3 regions of the Undibacterium sp. GrIS 1.2 genome follow, and region 1 is predicted to be linked to each of the others. Evidence: predicted binding sites of a transcription regulator. Region 1 holds the regulator's gene; each other region holds the start of a gene.
The links. The regulator HrcA, encoded in region 1, represses chaperone genes, less so after heat shock. The targets are predictions, from matches to a motif close to TTAGCACTCNNNNNNNNNGAGTGCTAA.

Region 1 (6,233 bases):
AATTGCCTATGGGTTATTAATATACTGTCATATGTATATATGAAGTGTCCATATAAAGTCTGGACAATAAGAGATATTTTATAAAAAATAGGGGGAGTATATTTTTTTACGTAAGAATGTAGTGCTGGGTGATCTCGCCGTATGTCGGTTAATTCAGATGGACGTCACGTTTTCTAATCGGTATTTATATCGATCCTTGGTTCACACGTTTGGACAAAGCCTCGGCACTCTCTTTACGTTCGCTGTATCGATCCACCAGATACGGTGCGACATCGCGTGTCAGCATTGTGAACTTCATCAACTCTTCCATCACATCCACCACACGGTCGTAATACGCTGATGGCTTCATCCGTCCCGCATCATCGAATTCTAAAAATGCTTTGGCGACTGATGATTGATTGGGTATCGTCAGCATTCGCATCCAGCGACCCAAAATGCGCAACTGATTGACAGCATTGAACGATTGCGATCCGCCGGAAACTTCCATGACTGCCAGCGTTTTACCCTGTGTCGGACGCACAGCGCCGATTGACAGAGGAATCCAGTCTATCTGCGCTTTCATAATCCCGGTCATCGCGCCATGGCGTTCTGGCGAGCACCAGACCATGCCTTCCGCCCACAAAGATAAATCACGTAACTCTTTGACTTTGGGATGATCCTCCGGCGCGCCGTCCGGCAAAGGCAAACCTTGTGGATCGAACACGCGTACCTCACCGCCCATCGCTTCTAACAAACGAGCCGCCTCCAGCGTCAGTAATTTGCTATACGAGCGCTCGCGTAGCGAACCATACAGCAGCAAAAAACGCGGCGCATGTGTGGTAGGCGCTGCGGGTCTTAACTGTGTATTGTCAGGTACTGCAAATAAGTCCTGATCTAGATTAGGCAGATCATTTAGCTTGGACACGGCGAACCTCGTTATCAATCAATTCGATCACTTTTTCGCCATCTTCTTTGACGAATTCACCCAGTTGCGGTAACGGTAAAATATCTAGCACCAGTTCCGACGGTCTGCATAGTTTCGTCCCCATCGGGCTTACGACAATCGGGCGGTCGATCAGGATGGGATGCGTCAGCATAAAGTTGATTAGCTCATCGTCAGTCCATTTGCTGTCGTCCAATTTGAGCTCTTCGTACGGCGTCCCTTTTTGTCGTAGCAAGCCACGAACCGGGATGCCCATGGCCGTAATTAACTCCAGCAATTTATCGCGACTTGGCGGCGTGATCAGGTATTCAATGACCGCCGGCTCGACACCAGTATTGCGGATTAATGCCAGCGTATTGCGCGAGGTGCCGCATTTGGGATTGTGATAAATCGTGATCGTCATGGAGGTCCGCCTAGGTAATTAAGTAATTAAGTAATTAAGTAATAGTTAGCTTAAAAAATATTGAGAGTAGCCGGAATGATTTAAGCAAAATCGTTGGGCGCAAGCTTGCTTGCTATGCTTTTTACTTCTGACAGCGGTGCTGGATAAAGCCAGCAAAATAGTAAAGTCGCAGCGGCCGCACCTAGCAACTGGGCAGCGATAAAGCCCGGCGTATCTGCCGGTCTGATTCCTGCAAAGGTATTGCTGGAGGCGCGCGCTAGAGTTACTGCTGGATTGGCAAACGATGTCGAGGAGGTGAACCAATATGCTGCTGTGATGTAAGTGGCGACGGCAAATGGCGTCAAACTTGGCTTGCTGCGCGAGCAGCCGATGATGGTGGCAATTAAGCCAAAAGTCGCAACAAACTCACTCCACCACTGGCCAGCACCGGTTCGTACATGTGTTGATGCAAAAAATAATGGATCATCAAACATGTAATGTGCAGCTGCCACACCCGCAAATGCCCCAACAATTTGAACGGCGATATAAGCTAACAATTCTGATGAGGGCAAATTTTTTTGCCATGCTTCGGATAGGCTGACTACCGGATTAAAATGCGCACCGGAGACCGCGCCAAACATCAAAATCAAGGCAACTAAACCAGTCCCGGTCGCTATCGCATTCGCCAGCAGAGCGATTGCAATATTGCCAGCGGACAAGCGTTCGGCCATGATGCCAGAGCCGATCACAATCGCGAGCAAAAACGCCGTACCCAGACCTTCGGCGACCAGACGTCGGGATAAGTTCGCTTTGATCCGATTATTAGCGGAGATTTGGGTCATAGGTTTGCAGTACTGCCGTGATTATTCTCTCGCTCGGTGACTTGCTGATCCACCGGTGCGCAGGTCGCGTTTGGAGAGCAAGGATTTCCGCCACAACAGTTTTCCGTCAAAAAGCCGATCAGATCATTCATCACCGTAAAATTGGCGGCGTAAATCATAAATCTCCCATCTTGTTGCACCGTAATCAAACCGGCATGCATCAGCTCTTTTAGATGAAAGGATAAAGACGATGGCGCAATGCCAAGGAGTTCGCTGATTTTGCTGGCGATGACGCCGCTGGGACCACTTTGGACTAGCAAGCGGAAGATCGCCAGGCGGGAATCTTGGGCAATCGCGGCGAGGGCGCTAACAGCTTGTTTAGTTTCCATATTTAATTCCCCTTGTTTTAACCTAGATTTTCCATCAGACCGCTACCACTTCGCAAAAAACGCAGACGGCGTGCGGTCTTCAGAGGGATAACACCACCGCGATTTGAGTGCGAGCGCTACAGCGACAATTGCCCCTTTGGCGAACTGCCTGGCGTTGTTGCTCCTCCTAGCAAGATGCAGCTTGCGTCGTCGTCGCGTCTAGCCAGTCAGTCCGCCAAAGGCGCACTTGCCGCTGTTCCAATGGGAAATCTGGGTTTAATTTTCTATCTTATTTCGATAATTCTATATTAATTGAAATATTAAAGTAAGCAGATTTTCTGAAGATGTATCGAAGAAAGGTTTGAGAATTGCATTAAAAGCACCAAATAATAAAAACCTTGCTTCATTGCAAGCGAATATGGGTTTATATTTGTATGTCATTGATTACAACGCTCGCATAGAATACAAACATGCAACTCGATATTCGCGCACAAACATTACTTAAAGCTCTGGTAGAACGCTACATCGCTGATGGTCAGCCGGTGGGTTCGCGGGCGCTTTCAAAAATTTCTGGATTGGAGTTGTCTCCTGCCACCATTCGTAATGTGATGGCAGATCTGGAAGAAATGGGCTTTGTCGCCAGCCCGCATACGTCTGCTGGACGGATTCCGACCCCGCGCGGGTACCGCGTATTTGTGGACAAACTACTGACCGTGCAGGAATTTGATGGCACTGCGCTGGAGTCGCGTATGCAAGCGAGTGTGTTTTCTAATTCCCCACAAAAAATTATTTCTAACGCGGCTCAGGTGTTGTCGTCGCTATCGCAATTTGCAGGTGTAGTCATGACCCCGCGGCATGAATCAACATTTCAGCAAGTCGAGTTTTTACGCTTATCTGAAAAGCGGATTTTGCTAGTCGTGGTCGCGCCCAATGGCGAAGTGCATAACCGCTTGCTGCTGACCGATGTTGATTACAACTCCTCGCAATTGGTGCATGCCGCGAATTATCTGAATCAAAATTTTGGTGGATTGAGTTTTGAAGATGCTCGCTTACGTATCAATACTGAATTACGCCAATTGCAAAACGATATGACGCGCCTGATGCAAGCGGCGGTCGAAGCAGGCAGTGATGCGATGTCAGATCAGTCGGACGAGGTTGTGATTTCAGGCGAGCGCAATTTGCTCAATGTGCAGGACTTGTCGAATAATATGACTTCTTTGCGTAAGTTGTTTGATATGTTCGAGCAAAAAACCGGGCTGATGCAATTGCTGGATGTGTCTAGTAAAGCGACCGGGGTACAAATTTTTATCGGAGGCGAATCGCAACTCGTACCGATGGATGAAATGAGTATTGTCACTGCGCCTTATGGCGTGAACGGTAAAATTGTCGGCACGCTTGGGGTGATAGGGCCAACTCGTATGGCTTATGAACGTGTTATTCCTATTGTTGATATTACTGCAAAGCTACTCTCAAATGCGCTAAGTCAGTAGCCGATATCCAGTATCCAAATTCCAAATAATGAGGTTGTTATGAACAACAAAAATATCTCTGTTTTAATTGTTGACGACAATGATATGACCCGTGAGGTTTTACGGGTAGTACTGCGCAGCGAGGGTTATAACGTCGTTGGCGATGCTTCTGATGGTGGGTCGGGTTTGGAAATGGCGATCAAACTCAATCCGCAAATTATTCTATTGGATGTAGTTATGCCTAAAATCGGCGGCTTAGAAATATTGCCAAAAATGAAGGAAGCATTGCCAAATGCGATGATTTTGATGGTGACTGCGAATAAAGATCAAGCCACGGTGACGGAGGCTGTTAAAGCCGGTATTCACGGCTATATCGTAAAACCTTTTAATTCACAGCGAGTGATTGATGCAGTGGCAGGGGTAGTAGAAAAAATTCGTAAGCAAAGTGCTAGCAGCGAAAATACCAGTGGCGACGTTTGAGTACGAATTTGATCAGTAAATATCAGTAGAAGCTGATACTTGTGTTCTCATTTTTTATGATTTGCGATTTCTGTGTTCGCAATTTTGTTTGGTGCAATGACCATACATCGCTAGCGAATGTTCGGCAATAGTAAAGCCACGCTCCAGTGCAACGGCATGTTGTTGCTTCTCAATTTGCTCGTCATAGAACTCTTCTACCAAACCGCAGTCCAAACAGACCAAATGGTCATGATGCGAACCTTCGTTTAGTTCAAAGATGGCTTTGCCGGTTTCAAAATGATTGCGATTTAACAATCCGGCTTGTTCGAACTGCGTTAAAACCCGATATACCGTCGCTAAACCGACATCCATATTTTCATTCAGCAGAATTTTATAAACATCTTCCGCTGTCAGATGGCGAACTGGGCTACTTTGGAAAATTTCTAAAATTTTCAGCCTTGGCAAAGTCGCTTTCAGGCCGCTGGATTTGAGGTTGGGAGTGGTATTCGTCATGTTTTCGGTCAAAAAGAGTGTATCTGCTTTATGATATCGGGTTTAGAGCTTAACTCAAAGTGAATCTCAGCATAATCCCGGCGTAATTTCAGGGTGGTTTTTTGGGGTTTTAATCGACGTATATTAAGCTTGCATCATTGAGTAATTTCATTATGCTGCGTTGTCCTAAGATTATCTCGCGCTGTATTTGTGTTCTTGTGTAGGCTCTCACTTAAGTTACTACCTAAGTTACTACCCAAGTAACGCCAAAGTTAAACGTAATAAATTGGTAAGTAAGATTGATATAAGCTGTTTGAATTAATTATTTTTTGCAAACTGTACACCGTTGCACATCACATTGAGGTTATTTATGCGATTGTTGTTTTCTGAAGTATCCCGAGGTACCGCGCAAGGCTTGACTGCTCTCGCTTTGGCGTTTGGTGTAGTTGGTGTCTCTGGCTGCGCTATGCTCAATCCTATGGTGGATACACCGCCAGTGACCAAGCTCCCTAGTTCCACTGACTCCGCTGTGACGGATGCTGGTAATAAAGACGGCGCCAAACTCAATTCTGCTGATGGCGCACAAAAAACGACGCCAACTGGCGTATCCAAATTTTTAGGTTATATCTCGCCTTACCGGATTACGATTCAGCAAGGTAACTTTGTCTCGCAAGAGATGGTATCGCAACTCAAAGAAGGCATGACCCGTGAGCAAGTCCGGTTTTTGCTGGGCACGGCATTATTGACCGATATGTTCCACGAAGACCGCTGGGACTACCCGTTCCGTTTATTAAAGCCTAACGGCGAATTACTCACCAGCCGTGTGGCGGTATTTTTTAAGAACAATACTGTGCAACGTTTTGAGGGGGGTAATTTGCCCAATGAAAAAGACTACTTAGCCAATATTACGACTTCTGCAATTGGTGTAAGAGCTGAATCTTCTATCCTGACGACGGATAAAGATAAGAAAAAATAATCAAGGTATTCCGATGACAGTATTAAAAATCGCCGTGACTGGTGCATCTGGTCGCATGGGTAAAATGTTGATCGAGACCATCACTGCGGCAGATGATGTTGCACTGGTCGGCGCACTGGATTTGCCTGGATCGCCTGCTTTGGGTGCTGATGCCGGTGCCAGTTTAGGCAAGCCAGTTGGCGTTTTAATTGAGTCTGATTTGTCGACGGCTTTGGCAGATGCTGATTGTCTGATCGACTTTACCCGTACTGAAGGCACCTTAACGCATCTGGCTTACTGTGCGGAACATGGCATTAAAATGGTTATTGGTACGACTGGTTTTGATGACGAAGGTAAAGCAGCGA
Region 2 (6,233 bases), on a different contig from region 1:
CCTGGTGGCATCGTAAAAGTACAAAAAACTCGGTCTTCTTGCCTACGGTTTTATTCTTGATGGTTTGCGTGCAAGGTGCGTTTGGCGCCTGGACGGTGACACTTAAATTGCAGCCCATTATCGTGACCACACATTTGTTGTTGGCAATGGGCTTGCTCGCTATGCTGGCATACTTGAATGCACAACAAAGCCATGCCTTGCAAGCTGTATCGAGTGATAGCAATGCCAGTGTGATTAATGCAAGTATGAGCCCAATCATATTGCTAGCAACTGTTGCATTGATTTTCGTTGTGATGCAAATTGCTTTGGGAGGGTGGGTTAGTACTAACTACGCTGCACTAGCCTGTCAAGATTACCCTTTGTGTAATGGACAGCTAATACCTGACATGGATTTTAACCACGGATTCTCTCTGTGGCGCAAATTAGGCCAAACCATGGCAGGTGATTATTTACCGTTTCAGGCACTGGTTGCTGTACATTGGGTGCATAGGAATTTTGCTCTGCTGGTGATTGCGGTCGTTGCTTGGGTTGGATATAAAGCCAGTAAAACTAAGGGCTTGTCGTCCTTGGGGAAAAAGATATTGCTGGTGATCGCCATACAATTTTTGAGTGGTGTATCTACAGTCTATTTTTCCTGGCCGCTTTTTATTGCGGTTTTGCATAACGGTGGCGCTGCGCTGCTGTTGCTATTGCTGACCATGTTAAACTACCGCGCCAGGCATTTGAAAAACGTCTAAGTAATATATGCCTGAAATCGGCCTGACATCGTGTATGTCCTCTCTCTTTAGTTCAATATGACGTCACTTAGTATTCCCTCTAACCGATACGCCCAGTACTGGGCCTTGACCAAGCCGCGTGTGACGCAATTGGCCGTGTTTTGTGCGGTGATCGGTATGTTTCTGGCGACGCCTGATTTGCCTGACTGGCGCTTGGTGGTCGCGGCCACGATCGGGATCTGGTTGTTGGCTGGTGCTGCATTCGCCATTAATTGTCTGGTTGAACGTGAGATAGATTCTCGCATGGCGCGTACCGCTCGCCGCGCATCGGCACAGGGTGAAATCGGCCCGATGCAGATTTTGATTTTTTCTGGCGTGATCGGCGGCCTCGGTATGTGGGTTTTGTACGCACTCGTGAATCCGCTGACGATGTGGCTCACCTTCATTACCTTCGTCGGTTATGCCGTGATTTATACGATTATTCTGAAACCAGCCACGCCACAAAATATCGTGATTGGCGGATTATCCGGTGCGATGCCGCCAGCGCTGGGCTGGGCTGCGATTGCTAACGATGTTCCTATGCAGGCATGGCTGCTGGTATTGATTATCTTTGTCTGGACGCCACCACATTTCTGGGCTTTGGCGATGTACCGTCGCGATGATTACGCCAAATCAGGTTTACCGATGTTGCCGATTACGCATGGTTTAGAATTTACTCGTTTCCATATCTGGCTTTATACGATTGCTTTATTCGCTACCACGATGTTGCCTTACGCTGTGCATATGAGTGGTCTTATCTATCTTGCCAGCGCAGTGATTTTGGGTGCCATTTTCTTATGGTACGCATGGCGTATTTATCGTCACTATGACGATGCGTTAGCACGTAAAACTTTTACATTTTCGATCGTATATTTATCGTTGCTATTTGCGGCTTTATTGGTCGATCACTATATAAAATTATGACTACTATGCTGCGTTTAATCGGAATTATATTGGTGTTGTGTTTGTCTGCTTGCGATAAACCTGCACCTCAATTTATTAACACTGATTTGACGGGATTAGACTACGCCAAAGATTTTGCGCTAACAGATCACAATGGCAAAGCCCGCACTTTGGCTGACTTTAAAGGTAAAGCAGTAGCAATATTTTTTGGTTATACCCAGTGCCCCGATGTTTGCCCTACCACGATGGCAGAGATGGCTACGGTCATGAAGCAGCTTGGAAGTTCGTCCGATAAGGTGCAGGTCTTGTTTGTTACCATCGACCCTGAACGCGACACGCAAGCCTTGCTTGCTGCTTATGTTCCTAACTTTGATTCCCGGTTTTTAGGTTTGTATGGCGATGCTGCTGCGACTGCCAAAGTAGCAAAAGAATTTAAAGTGTTTTATCAAAAAGCACCGGGTTCGACGCCAAGTTCTTACACCATGGATCACACTGCTGGTACGTATGTGTTTGACCCCGAAGGACGGATTCGTTTATTTGTACGCAATGGGCAAAGCACCGATGCTATTGTCCATGATTTGAAAATATTACTTCAATAGGACTTACGCAAAACTGTCTCAGCTGCGTAAGTCCTGTTAATAAAAAAGGCGCTCAGTTCAGAACTGAGCGCCTTTTTACTGTTCCTTCTGTGCCGTTAGCTAATTAAGCAAAGCTCGCTAAAGCGCCTTTCATTTTCTTCAATGCTGCACTTTCAATCTGGCGAATACGTTCTGCTGATACGCCGTATTCGCTAGCTAATTCATGCAAAGTTGCGCCTGAGCCGTCATCGTTTTTTAACCAACGAGATTCAACGATGTGACGTGAACGTGCATCTAGTTTGGATAATGCTGTTTCCAAGCCTTCGCTTTGCAAACGATCCCGCTGACGTGACTCTAGTACACGAGTCGGCTCTTCAGATTCCGTTTTCAGGTACGCGATAGGTGCAAATTTATCATCTTCGTCATCGGTTGGTGCATCCAAAGCAATGTCGCGGCCTGACAAGCGCATTTCCATCTCGATGACTTCTTCACGCTTCACGTCCAGAATTTTTGCCAGAGCGTCTACCTGTTTTGGCGACATCGAATCCAAACCCTCTTTATGGCTGCGCAGATTAAAAAACAGTTTGCGCTGTGCTTTAGTCGTTGCTACTTTGACTAAGCGCCAGTTTTTCAGGATGTATTCATGCATTTCTGCCTTGATCCAATGCATCGCATAAGACACCAGGCGCACACCTTGATCTGGATCGAAGCGCTTAACGGCTTTCATCAAGCCGATATTGCCTTCCTGGATCAAGTCTGCATGCGGCAAACCATAACCTAAATAGCCGCGCGCGATAGACACTACCAGACGCAAGTGCGACATAACCAGTTGCTGTGCGGCACTCAGATCATTATTTTGTGTGAGACGTTTGGCAAGATCAATTTCTTGCTCATGCGTCAGCATAGGCAGACGGTTGACTGCCGAGATATAGGCGTCGATATTGCCCAGCGTGCCAGTAAAACCGAGTGCAAGCGCTGTGCTATCCGAAGTTGGCATCACAGATGTCGATGATTGATTCATTCTTCCTCCTTATCCCGTCTATTTAGCGTGACTTTTGGGCTAAATCAGACATTTCAAGCCCTTATATTAGCACTCTCTTGAATTGAGTGCTAATACTCCAAATTTATATGCTTAAGCTAATTGATCGCTATTGATTTTTGATTGCTTATACGAAATAGCTATATTGATTTAGAGCAGGGAAACTTAGAAAAGTTGCAGCGGTTTTGCTTAAGTCTTGTTGAATTAAGGTTTAGCTAGCGCGTGCGAGTTGTCGGCGTACCGATAGAAAAGCACCAAACAGCCCGAGCACCACACTAGTTGCTAACAAGGCGAGGCTAGCCAACAATCCTAGCGGCACCAAGTGGAATTCCGATGCGTAGAGTTTGGCGAATTCTGCAATTGCCTGATTCAGCGGACGCAGAGACACTGCAATCAATGCCAATGCGGCGCAGCCAGCGAGCAATCCCAGTAGCGCGCCTGTGTAGTAATAGGGCCGGTGAATAAAGCTATTGGTCGCGCCAAGCAGACGGGCTATTGCAATTTCAGCCTGATGGGAGATCACTTGCAGACGCGTAGCGTTAAAAATCACCACGATCACCACCACGCTCAATGTAACCGCCAAAAATAGTAAGGATAATTGCAAAACTTGCACTAAAGCTGCCAGCCGTTTTACCCAAGCTGAATCAACTTGAACCACATCAACTCCTGGCAGACTTTTTAACTGTACTGTCAGAAACTCTACCCGGTTAGCATCTGAGTTGGATAGTGATAACACATAGGCGTCTGGCAGAGGATTGCCGCCCAAAGTCGATAAAACCTCTGCCAGGCTGGAGGTTTCTTCCATTGCCGCTAATGCTTTGTCCTTGGTCACAAAAGTGAGTTTGGCACTGACATTGGCATCTTTCAGTAGTTTTTTGATTGGCAGAGCTAATGCTATCGCGTCGGCGCGTGGTGTGTCTGGTGTCAAAAATACACTGATCTCTGGCTCAATCGAGAGCTGAGTTGAAATCGGGCGAATATTTTCGATCAGCGTTAATCCGGCAATCGGCAAAGCCAAAGCAATCGCGACCACTAGAACGTTAAATAAGAAATTGCCAGGGCTGGCGCGTAGATGAGCCAACGCACTTTTTAAGCCAAACAAATGCTGACGAAACCAGACGGTCATATAATTTTTTCCTGTTGCTTCAGACTTGAGGTGTTTCTTGAGATTGGATCAGTTTATGCCGCCATAGAGGATGATTGCCAGGAGTCACACAATTGCCCATGATTTAAATAAATCACTCGGCTGGCCTGATCTAAAAACTGTTCATCATGACTAGAGATAATACAAGTCACGCCGGCACTCTGGAAGGCTTTGAGCGCACTGATGACTTTGTTTGCATTGTCTCTGTCCAGAAAAGCGGTAGGTTCATCTGCCAGAATGATTTGCGGGCGATTGACAATTGCGCGGGCAATGGCAACCCGTTGTTGCTCGCCGCCTGACAAGGCCAGGGGCATAGCATCCGCTTTATCTGCTAAGCCTACTTTTTCCAGGGCAGTGCGGGCACGGGTTTCTGCCTCGCTGGCAGAAGCGCTGACGACAATCAGCGGCAACATGACATTTGCCAGCACGCTACGGTCTAACAGCAAGCCTTTGTCCTGCAAAATCAGACCCAGTTTGCGGCGTAGATAAGGAATGCTGCCTGACTTTAGCTTGCCGATGTCTTGTCCGTTCACGCTGACGGTGCCGCTGCTAGGGCGTTCAATGCCTGCGATCATCTTCAACAGCGTTGATTTGCCCGCGCCTGAGGGGCCAGCTAAAAAAATCAATTCACCGGGTTTGATGGTGAGCGAAATATTGCGCAAAGCGACGGCGTCGCGTGAATATTCTTTAGAAACTTGCTGAAACTCTATCATCGGCAACATCCTTGATCTGGCTAAATAAATCAATGCAAATCAATGCAAATTGGTGAAATTAATTGAGCAGAGCATCCACAAATTCCTGAGCATTAAACGGTTGCAAGTCTTCAATCTGCTCGCCCACGCCGATGAAATAAACCGGTACCGGACGGGTTTTGGCAATCGCTGCTAATACGCCACCTTTGGCAGTACCATCGAGCTTGGTAATCACTAAGCCTGTCAGTGTGAGTGCATCATCAAATGCTTTTACCTGAGTTAAGGCATTTTGTCCGGTATTGCCATCAATGATCAATAAGACTTCTTGCGGTGCGCCATCCATGCCTTTGCCGATGACGCGCTTGATTTTTTTCAGCTCCTCCATCAAGTGCAACTGGGTCGGTAAACGACCTGCTGTATCCACCATCACAACGTCTATCCCTTTGGCACGGGCGGATGCGACTGCATCGAAGGCGACGGCCGCCGGGTCGCCAGATTCTTGCGAAATCACAGTGACGTTGTTGCGTTCGCCCCAAATCGTCAGTTGCTCACGTGCCGCTGCACGGAAAGTGTCACCCGCTGCGAGTAATACGGACTGTTGATTTTTCTGCAGATGTTTTGCTAGTTTGCCGATCGTAGTCGTTTTACCCGCGCCGTTGACGCCGCTAATCATCATCACCAAGGGTTGATGACGACCCAGCTCCAAAGGTTTTTGCAGCGGTGTCAGCAAATCTAAAAGCAAGGTCTTGAGGGCGAGTCTGACTTGCTCGGCCTCGGTTAATTTTTCTTCCTTGACCTTTTTCTTCAAACCATCCAACAAAAATTGCGTTGCTTCTACGCCGGCGTCGGAGGTCAGTAGTGCGGTTTCTAACTCTTCATATAAGTCATCGTCGATTTTTGCGCCGACAAATAGCGTGGTCAGGTTGGACGATGTTTTAGACAGTCCTGCTTTTAAACGACTGATCCAGGAGCGTTTTTCACTGACAGCTTCTGTGGCTTGATCGCTGCTGGCCAAAGATTCTGGCACAGTTAATGACGCGGTTGATGAGGCTGCTTCTGCGCTGGGTAGCGCTACTGTGGTTGGCAGCGAAGCAGGTTCTTCTTTGGGTTTTTTCTTGAAAA
Region 3 (6,233 bases), on a different contig from region 1:
GCAGATAGCTTTGTAAGTTGGCGCTGATATCGGCTGGCGTGGCTGGGTTGGCAGGTGTCCAGTGATAGATGGCGGCGTTGGATTGCCATTGCTCAAATTGTTGATTGATGATGCCGATTTTTTGCCAGTGCATGGCATGTACTCGCAAAAAATCGATTCCTGTGGCCGCATCCCAAGGGCCGAGAATCGCGGCAATGGTATTGTCTGCCAAGGGGTCCGCCTGATATTGGGCTTGGTCTAATTCGGCATCGCTGACTTTACTTTCTGACGGCGGCACTGGTTCTATCGTCCACTGCCACCAGCCAGCAAAGGCGCACAGCAAAGGTATGCCCATCACAAATACGGTCATGCTACGGATTTCTACAGGGTAGCCTAGCAATAACTGGAAGATCATCCCACTGGCGTATAAACCCATCGGCAACAGTGCCTCTTGTTTGCTAAACGCCACACCGGGTTTTTTAATCGCATCCCGAGTGGAAAGGCGGAAGGTCAGTAAAATCATCGACGACACAAAGACCCAGCCAAAAAATCCCTGAATAGTTTCGCCAAACCACCAGCCATCAGTTTTGGTCATGATCCAGGCTTTGAGTACGAATACCATATACGGGTCTGCGCCCAGATCAAATGCAGTCACCAGCATCGCTGCTAAAAACGACATGAACAATATATTGCCGGACGCGGAGGAAGTGTCCAGCGGCGTGCGCCAGACAATCAAGTTGCTGATCACATAGCAAGAGTAGGTCAGCGCAAACCACATTAGCGGGATCACCATCGGCACATCACCTAAGCGCCAGCCCAGCACCTCGGTGTAGGTGTAGCTACCAAAAAACCAGCCATGTGATGCTCCCATTTGCTCGGCAAACCAGCCAAAACTCAGGGCAATCGCGACAAACTTGAGTGCTGCTTTGCCACCAAGCAAATGGATGGCATTGGCCCAACACATTGCAAACATGAGAACAGAGCTACAAACAATCGCAATCGTAGTGTCGTTGTGGGTGCGTAAAGCGGTAGCAATTAAAAAACCTGCGAATAGAAAGTAACTAATAGCGGGTAGACGTGCTGACAGTGATTTCATCATGGCTCTATGGTCTTGTAAGTCGTTATTGAAATAATGTCCGGACTTGCAGCAAACTGCTTTTGCGTCACTCGGTTAGCAACTTTGCTTAAGCCCTACATCTGAACACGGATGAGAATGCATTAGAGAAATCTTGCGTTGTACAAGTATAAATTTCTCTGTTAAGAATATTACTCTAAGAACATTATTTATTTTCAACAGATTGACGTTGTATTTACACAGATGCGTTGTCTTGCCTGAATAGTTTTATCCTCTTTCGATTTGCCCGGCACGGCATGGAATAACCGAAAATAAATATACTCCCCATTAAATTATAAAAAATATACTTATTGTCCAATGATTATATGGACGATTTAAATATACATACTATGAGTATATTCATTCTTGGTTTGCAGCCGTATGATTTCATGCTATCCCCTAACTCTGTACACAGTTAATCTTACAAAATAAAAAAGCTCCACAGTTTTCACTGTGAAGCTTTTTTGCTTAGCTTTTGCTTACCTAATGTGGCGTATTGCACGCCACGTTCAGCGAAGTTATTCCTTGCGGAATTACATCATGCCGTCCATACCGCCCATGCCGCCCATACCACCCATGCCGCCGCTCATACCACCAGATTTGTCATCTGGTAATTCGGCAACCAAAGCATCAGTTGTCAAGATCAAGCCAGCGACAGACGCTGCATTTTGCAAAGCAGAGCGTGTTACTTTTGCTGGGTCCAGAATACCCATTTCGATCATGTCGCCATAAGTATCGTTAGCAGCGTTGAAACCGAAGTTACCTGTGCCGTTAATGATGGCGTTGACAACAACGCTTGGCTCGCCACCGGCGTTAGCAACGATTTCACGCAATGGCGCTTCGATCGCTTTCAACACCAGTTTGATACCGGCTTCTTGATCTGGATTGTCACCTTTGATGACGCCAGCAGCTTGACGTGCGCGCAACAGAGCAACACCACCGCCAGGAACAACGCCTTCTTCTACCGCAGCGCGAGTCGCGTGCAGAGCATCTTCAACGCGGGCTTTTTTCTCTTTCATTTCAACTTCAGTTGCAGCACCAACCTTGATCACAGCAACGCCGCCTGCCAACTTGGCAACGCGTTCTTGCAGTTTTTCACGGTCGTAGTCAGAAGTTGCTTCTTCGATTTGCGCGCGGATTTGTTTAACGCGTGCTTCGATACCAACAGCTTGACCAGCACCATCAATCACTGTCGTGTTTTCTTTACCGATTTCGATACGTTTAGCTTGACCCAGATCAGCCAAAGTCGCTTTTTCTAATGTCAGACCAACTTCTTCAGCAATTACTTGGCCGCCAGTCAGGATAGCGATATCTTCCAACATCGCTTTACGACGATCACCAAAACCAGGCGCCTTAACAGCGGCTGTTTTCAGAATGCCACGGATGTTGTTGACAACCAGAGTGGCCAATGCTTCGCCATCGACATCTTCTGCGATGATCAGCAATGGACGACCTGATTTAGCGACTTGTTCCAAGATTGGGAGCAAATCACGGATGTTCGAGATTTTTTTGTCGAACAACAGGATGAACGGATTTTCCAGAATCACGGATTGTTTTTCCGGGTTGTTGATGAAGTACGGTGACAGGTAGCCACGGTCAAACTGCATACCTTCAACGATGTCCAGCTCATTGTCTAAAGATTTACCATCTTCAACAGTGATTACGCCTTCTTTGCCGACTTTGTCCATTGCTTTTGCAATGATGTCGCCGATGTTTGCATCGGAGTTAGCAGAGATAGAACCAACTTGAGCGATCTCTTTGTTGGTTGTAGTTGGCTTGGACAACACTTTGATTTCAGCAACGATGGCTGTAACCGCTTTGTCGATACCGCGCTTCAGATCAGTTGGGTTGAAACCAGCAGCAACGTATTTGAAACCTTCGCGAACAATCGCTTGTGCCAATACAGTTGCTGTTGTTGTACCGTCACCAGCGTTGTCAGAAGTGCGTGAAGCAACTTCTTTCACGAGCTGCGCGCCCATGTTTTCTAATCTGTCTTTGAGTTCGATTTCTTTAGCGACTGAAACACCATCTTTAGTCACTGTAGGTGCGCCGAAAGAGCGTTCCAGGACAACGTTACGACCTTTAGGGCCCAGTGTTACTTTAACTGCGTTAGCAAGGATGTTAACGCCATTAACGATCTTAGCGCGTGCATCATCGCCGAAAATTACTTGTTTAGCTGCCATGTTAAATCTCCAGAATCTTGAATGGAATATTGTTTTCAGTCTGCATTACAGAGTAAATAACAGACTGAATTACAAAAAATGAATTACTTCTGAACGACTGCGAAAACGTCTTCTTCGCGCATTACCAGAACTTCATTGCCGTCAACTTTGACTGCTTGACCAGAATATTTGCCAAACAGGACGCGGTCGCCCACTTTGACTTCTAATGGACGTACTTTGCCGTCGTCGAGTTGTTTGCCGTTACCAACCGCCAAAACTTCACCTTGATCTGGTTTTTCAGCCGCCGCGTCAGGCAATACGATGCCAGATGCTGTTTTTGTTTCTTGATCCAGACGCTTGACGATAATGCGGTCGTGCAGGGGACGAAGGTTCATACAAACTCCTTGTGATTAGCTAAAAATAGCAATGGTTTTACAAAATAATGTAAGACACTGTGCTGCGATGCTCTGCAACGTTACCGGTGTCTCACGGACAAAGATGATATTTAAATAATGGTTGCTACAAAAATAAGTACAGGTCAGAGATTGTTAGCACTCTCTCCCGACGAGTGCTAATTATATGGGCGGAAGACGCCTATTTCAAGGCTGATTGAAGTGAAATATTAAAAATACTTTAATAATCAGATGCTTATCGATGATGAAGTTATGTTGAATTTTTTTTAATTTTGATTTGGAATCAAAAAGTCATCAAAAATATCCGTTTAGCACGACTCTACATGGTGCAAAAAGAAAATCGACAACGATGAAAAAAATCGGGATAGCGAATCTATTCGATTACGCTACCCCGATTATATTTATGCCGTGATTACCGCAGGATGATTACGCTAGTTTGAACGGCAATTCGCGTAAGCGTTTGCCAGTCGCTTTAGCAATCGCATTTGCAAAAGCCGGCGCCAGCGGAGGTAATCCAGGTTCGCCCATACCGGTCGGTGCATCCGCACTTGGTACGATATGCACGCTGACTTTTGGCATTTCTGTAATTCGTGGCACGACATAATCACCGAAATTACTTTGTTCCACCACGCCATCTTTTAGAGTGATCGCCGCACCCGGTAAGCACATCGATAAACCCATCAACGCACCGCCCTGGACTTGAGCTTCGATACTCTTAGGATTAACGGCAAGATTGCAATGGATGCCTGCTGTGACGTTATGCAGTGTCGGTGTGCCATCTTTGACCGAGGCTTCTACGACATAAGCCACGACCGTCTGGAAGGATTCATGCACTGCAACGCCCCACGCATGACCTTTGGCTAAGGTCTTTTTACCATAGCCGGACTGAGCGACGGCTAATTGTAAGGCGGCTTTATGACGCGGATGCTGATCGCCGATCAGGCTTAAACGATAAGCGACCGGATCTTGCTTGGTCATTGTTGCAATCTCGTCGAGCAAGGTTTCCATCACGAAAGCGGTATGAGTAGAGCCGACGCTGCGCCACCACAATACCGGCACATTGACTTTGGGATGATGTACTGACAGACGCATAGGAATTTCGTATGGCTCTTTCATCCCTTCCAGTGCGGTGGAGTCAATCCCGTCTTTAACCATCATGGCTTCAAACGGTGTGCCAGCCAGAATCGATTGTCCTACGACCACATGATCCCAACCGGCGATTTTTCCCTTGGCATCAAAACCGATTTGTGCCCGATGCACATGCATAGGCCGGTAGTAACCGCCTTTGACATCATCTTCACGACTCCACAACGTGCGAACCGGCGCGGTCAATCCTGCGGTCTTGGCGGCTTTGGCAACAGTGCATGCTTCTGCCACAAAATCGCTGGTCGGCACTGCCCGGCGACCAAATCCACCGCCTGCCATTTGCGTGTTGACCTTGACGTTTTGCGGTGGGATTCCCAATACTTTTGACGCTGCAAGACCGTCTATGCCTGGCATTTGTGTTCCTACCCATAGTTCTACTTTGTCACCATTGATCGCCACGGTGCAATTGAGTGGCTCCATCGGCGTATGCGCTAAAAATGGGAAGACGAATTCAGCATCGATCTTCATTGGTGCTGCCGCCATGCTTGAAATATCGTCGTTAAATTTCAGCTTACCAGTTTGTTTCGACAGCTCTTTGTAGCTCACTAATAATTGCGCACTATCTGCTTTTTCAACAGCCGAGTTATCCCATTGGATTTTGAGTGCGTCACGGGCTTGCTTGGCAGACCAGTAGCCATCGGCAATCACGGCAATACCCTCTCCACCACGATCAACCGGGATGCGGATAACGGCCTTCACGCCGCGCATTGCTTTGGCGGCTGTGTCGTCTACGCTGGCAATTTTTGCACCGAATACCGGAGGGCGGGCAACGACCGCTGTCAACATGCCAGGCAGATGGGTATCGATCCCGTATTGTTGCGAGCCAGTCGATTTTGCTCTGGCATCAAGGCGCCCGGTAGGTTTACCGATCAGACGGAAATTCTTCGGATCTTTGAGCGTCACTTTTTCTGGTACCGGCTGGCTCATCGCTGCTTCTGCCAGTTCACCGTAACTTAACTTTTTACCGCCCGGGCCGATCACGACACCATTTTGTGTTTTTAAACTGCTGGCATCTACATTCCATTGCTTCGCTGCTGCAGCGACCAGCATGGCGCGTGTACGCGCGCCTAGTTCGCGATACTGTGTGTACGAATTTTTGATCGAACTGGAACCGCCCGTTAAATGAATTCCAAACACAGGATCAACATAGGCAGGGTTGCTGTCACCATGCACACTCTTGACTTTGCTCCAGTCGGCATCCAGCTCTTCTGCCAGTATCAGCGGTAAACCAGTCTGCACACCTTGTCCAAAATCGAGCCGGTTGATGGTGATCGTGGTCGTACCATCTTTATCAATCCGGACAAACGCCGCTGGTTGTTCGATTGCTTTCAGTCCGCCGGCTTTCGCTGTAACCGAATCTTGACTGTTTTGTGCGTTGCCGATGAGCGGATATACGCCGAGAGCAAAACCGCTGATGGT

Region 2: the regulator HrcA is predicted to act here: its motif matches at 3,324-3,350, upstream of rpoH (RNA polymerase sigma factor RpoH).
Region 3: the regulator HrcA is predicted to act here: its motif matches at 3,804-3,830, upstream of groES (co-chaperone GroES).

What each region holds. Positions count from the first base shown of each region.
Region 1 is NZ_JBEONP010000013.1:34,089-40,321, reverse strand. It holds gene arsH (arsenical resistance protein ArsH) at 185-919, opposite strand; gene arsC (arsenate reductase (glutaredoxin)) at 888-1,325, opposite strand; gene AAKU61_RS07650 (aquaporin) at 1,406-2,146, opposite strand; gene AAKU61_RS07645 (ArsR/SmtB family transcription factor) at 2,143-2,514, opposite strand; gene hrcA (heat-inducible transcriptional repressor HrcA) at 2,964-3,983, shown strand; gene AAKU61_RS07635 (response regulator) at 4,023-4,442, shown strand; gene fur (ferric iron uptake transcriptional regulator) at 4,497-4,934, opposite strand; gene AAKU61_RS07625 (outer membrane protein assembly factor BamE) at 5,284-5,889, shown strand; gene dapB (4-hydroxy-tetrahydrodipicolinate reductase) at 5,903-6,233, shown strand, end outside.
Region 2 is NZ_JBEONP010000002.1:90,895-97,127, forward strand. It holds gene AAKU61_RS01410 (COX15/CtaA family protein) at 1-737, shown strand, start outside; gene cyoE (heme o synthase) at 795-1,679, shown strand; gene AAKU61_RS01420 (SCO family protein) at 1,676-2,257, shown strand; gene rpoH (RNA polymerase sigma factor RpoH) at 2,361-3,257, opposite strand; gene AAKU61_RS01430 (cell division protein FtsX) at 3,487-4,401, opposite strand; gene AAKU61_RS01435 (cell division ATP-binding protein FtsE) at 4,455-5,132, opposite strand; gene ftsY (signal recognition particle-docking protein FtsY) at 5,191-6,233, opposite strand, start outside.
Region 3 is NZ_JBEONP010000017.1:43,857-50,089, reverse strand. It holds gene AAKU61_RS09550 (carotenoid biosynthesis protein) at 1-1,078, opposite strand, end outside; gene groL (chaperonin GroEL) at 1,627-3,276, opposite strand; gene groES (co-chaperone GroES) at 3,360-3,650, opposite strand; gene AAKU61_RS09535 (xanthine dehydrogenase family protein molybdopterin-binding subunit) at 4,095-6,233, opposite strand, start outside.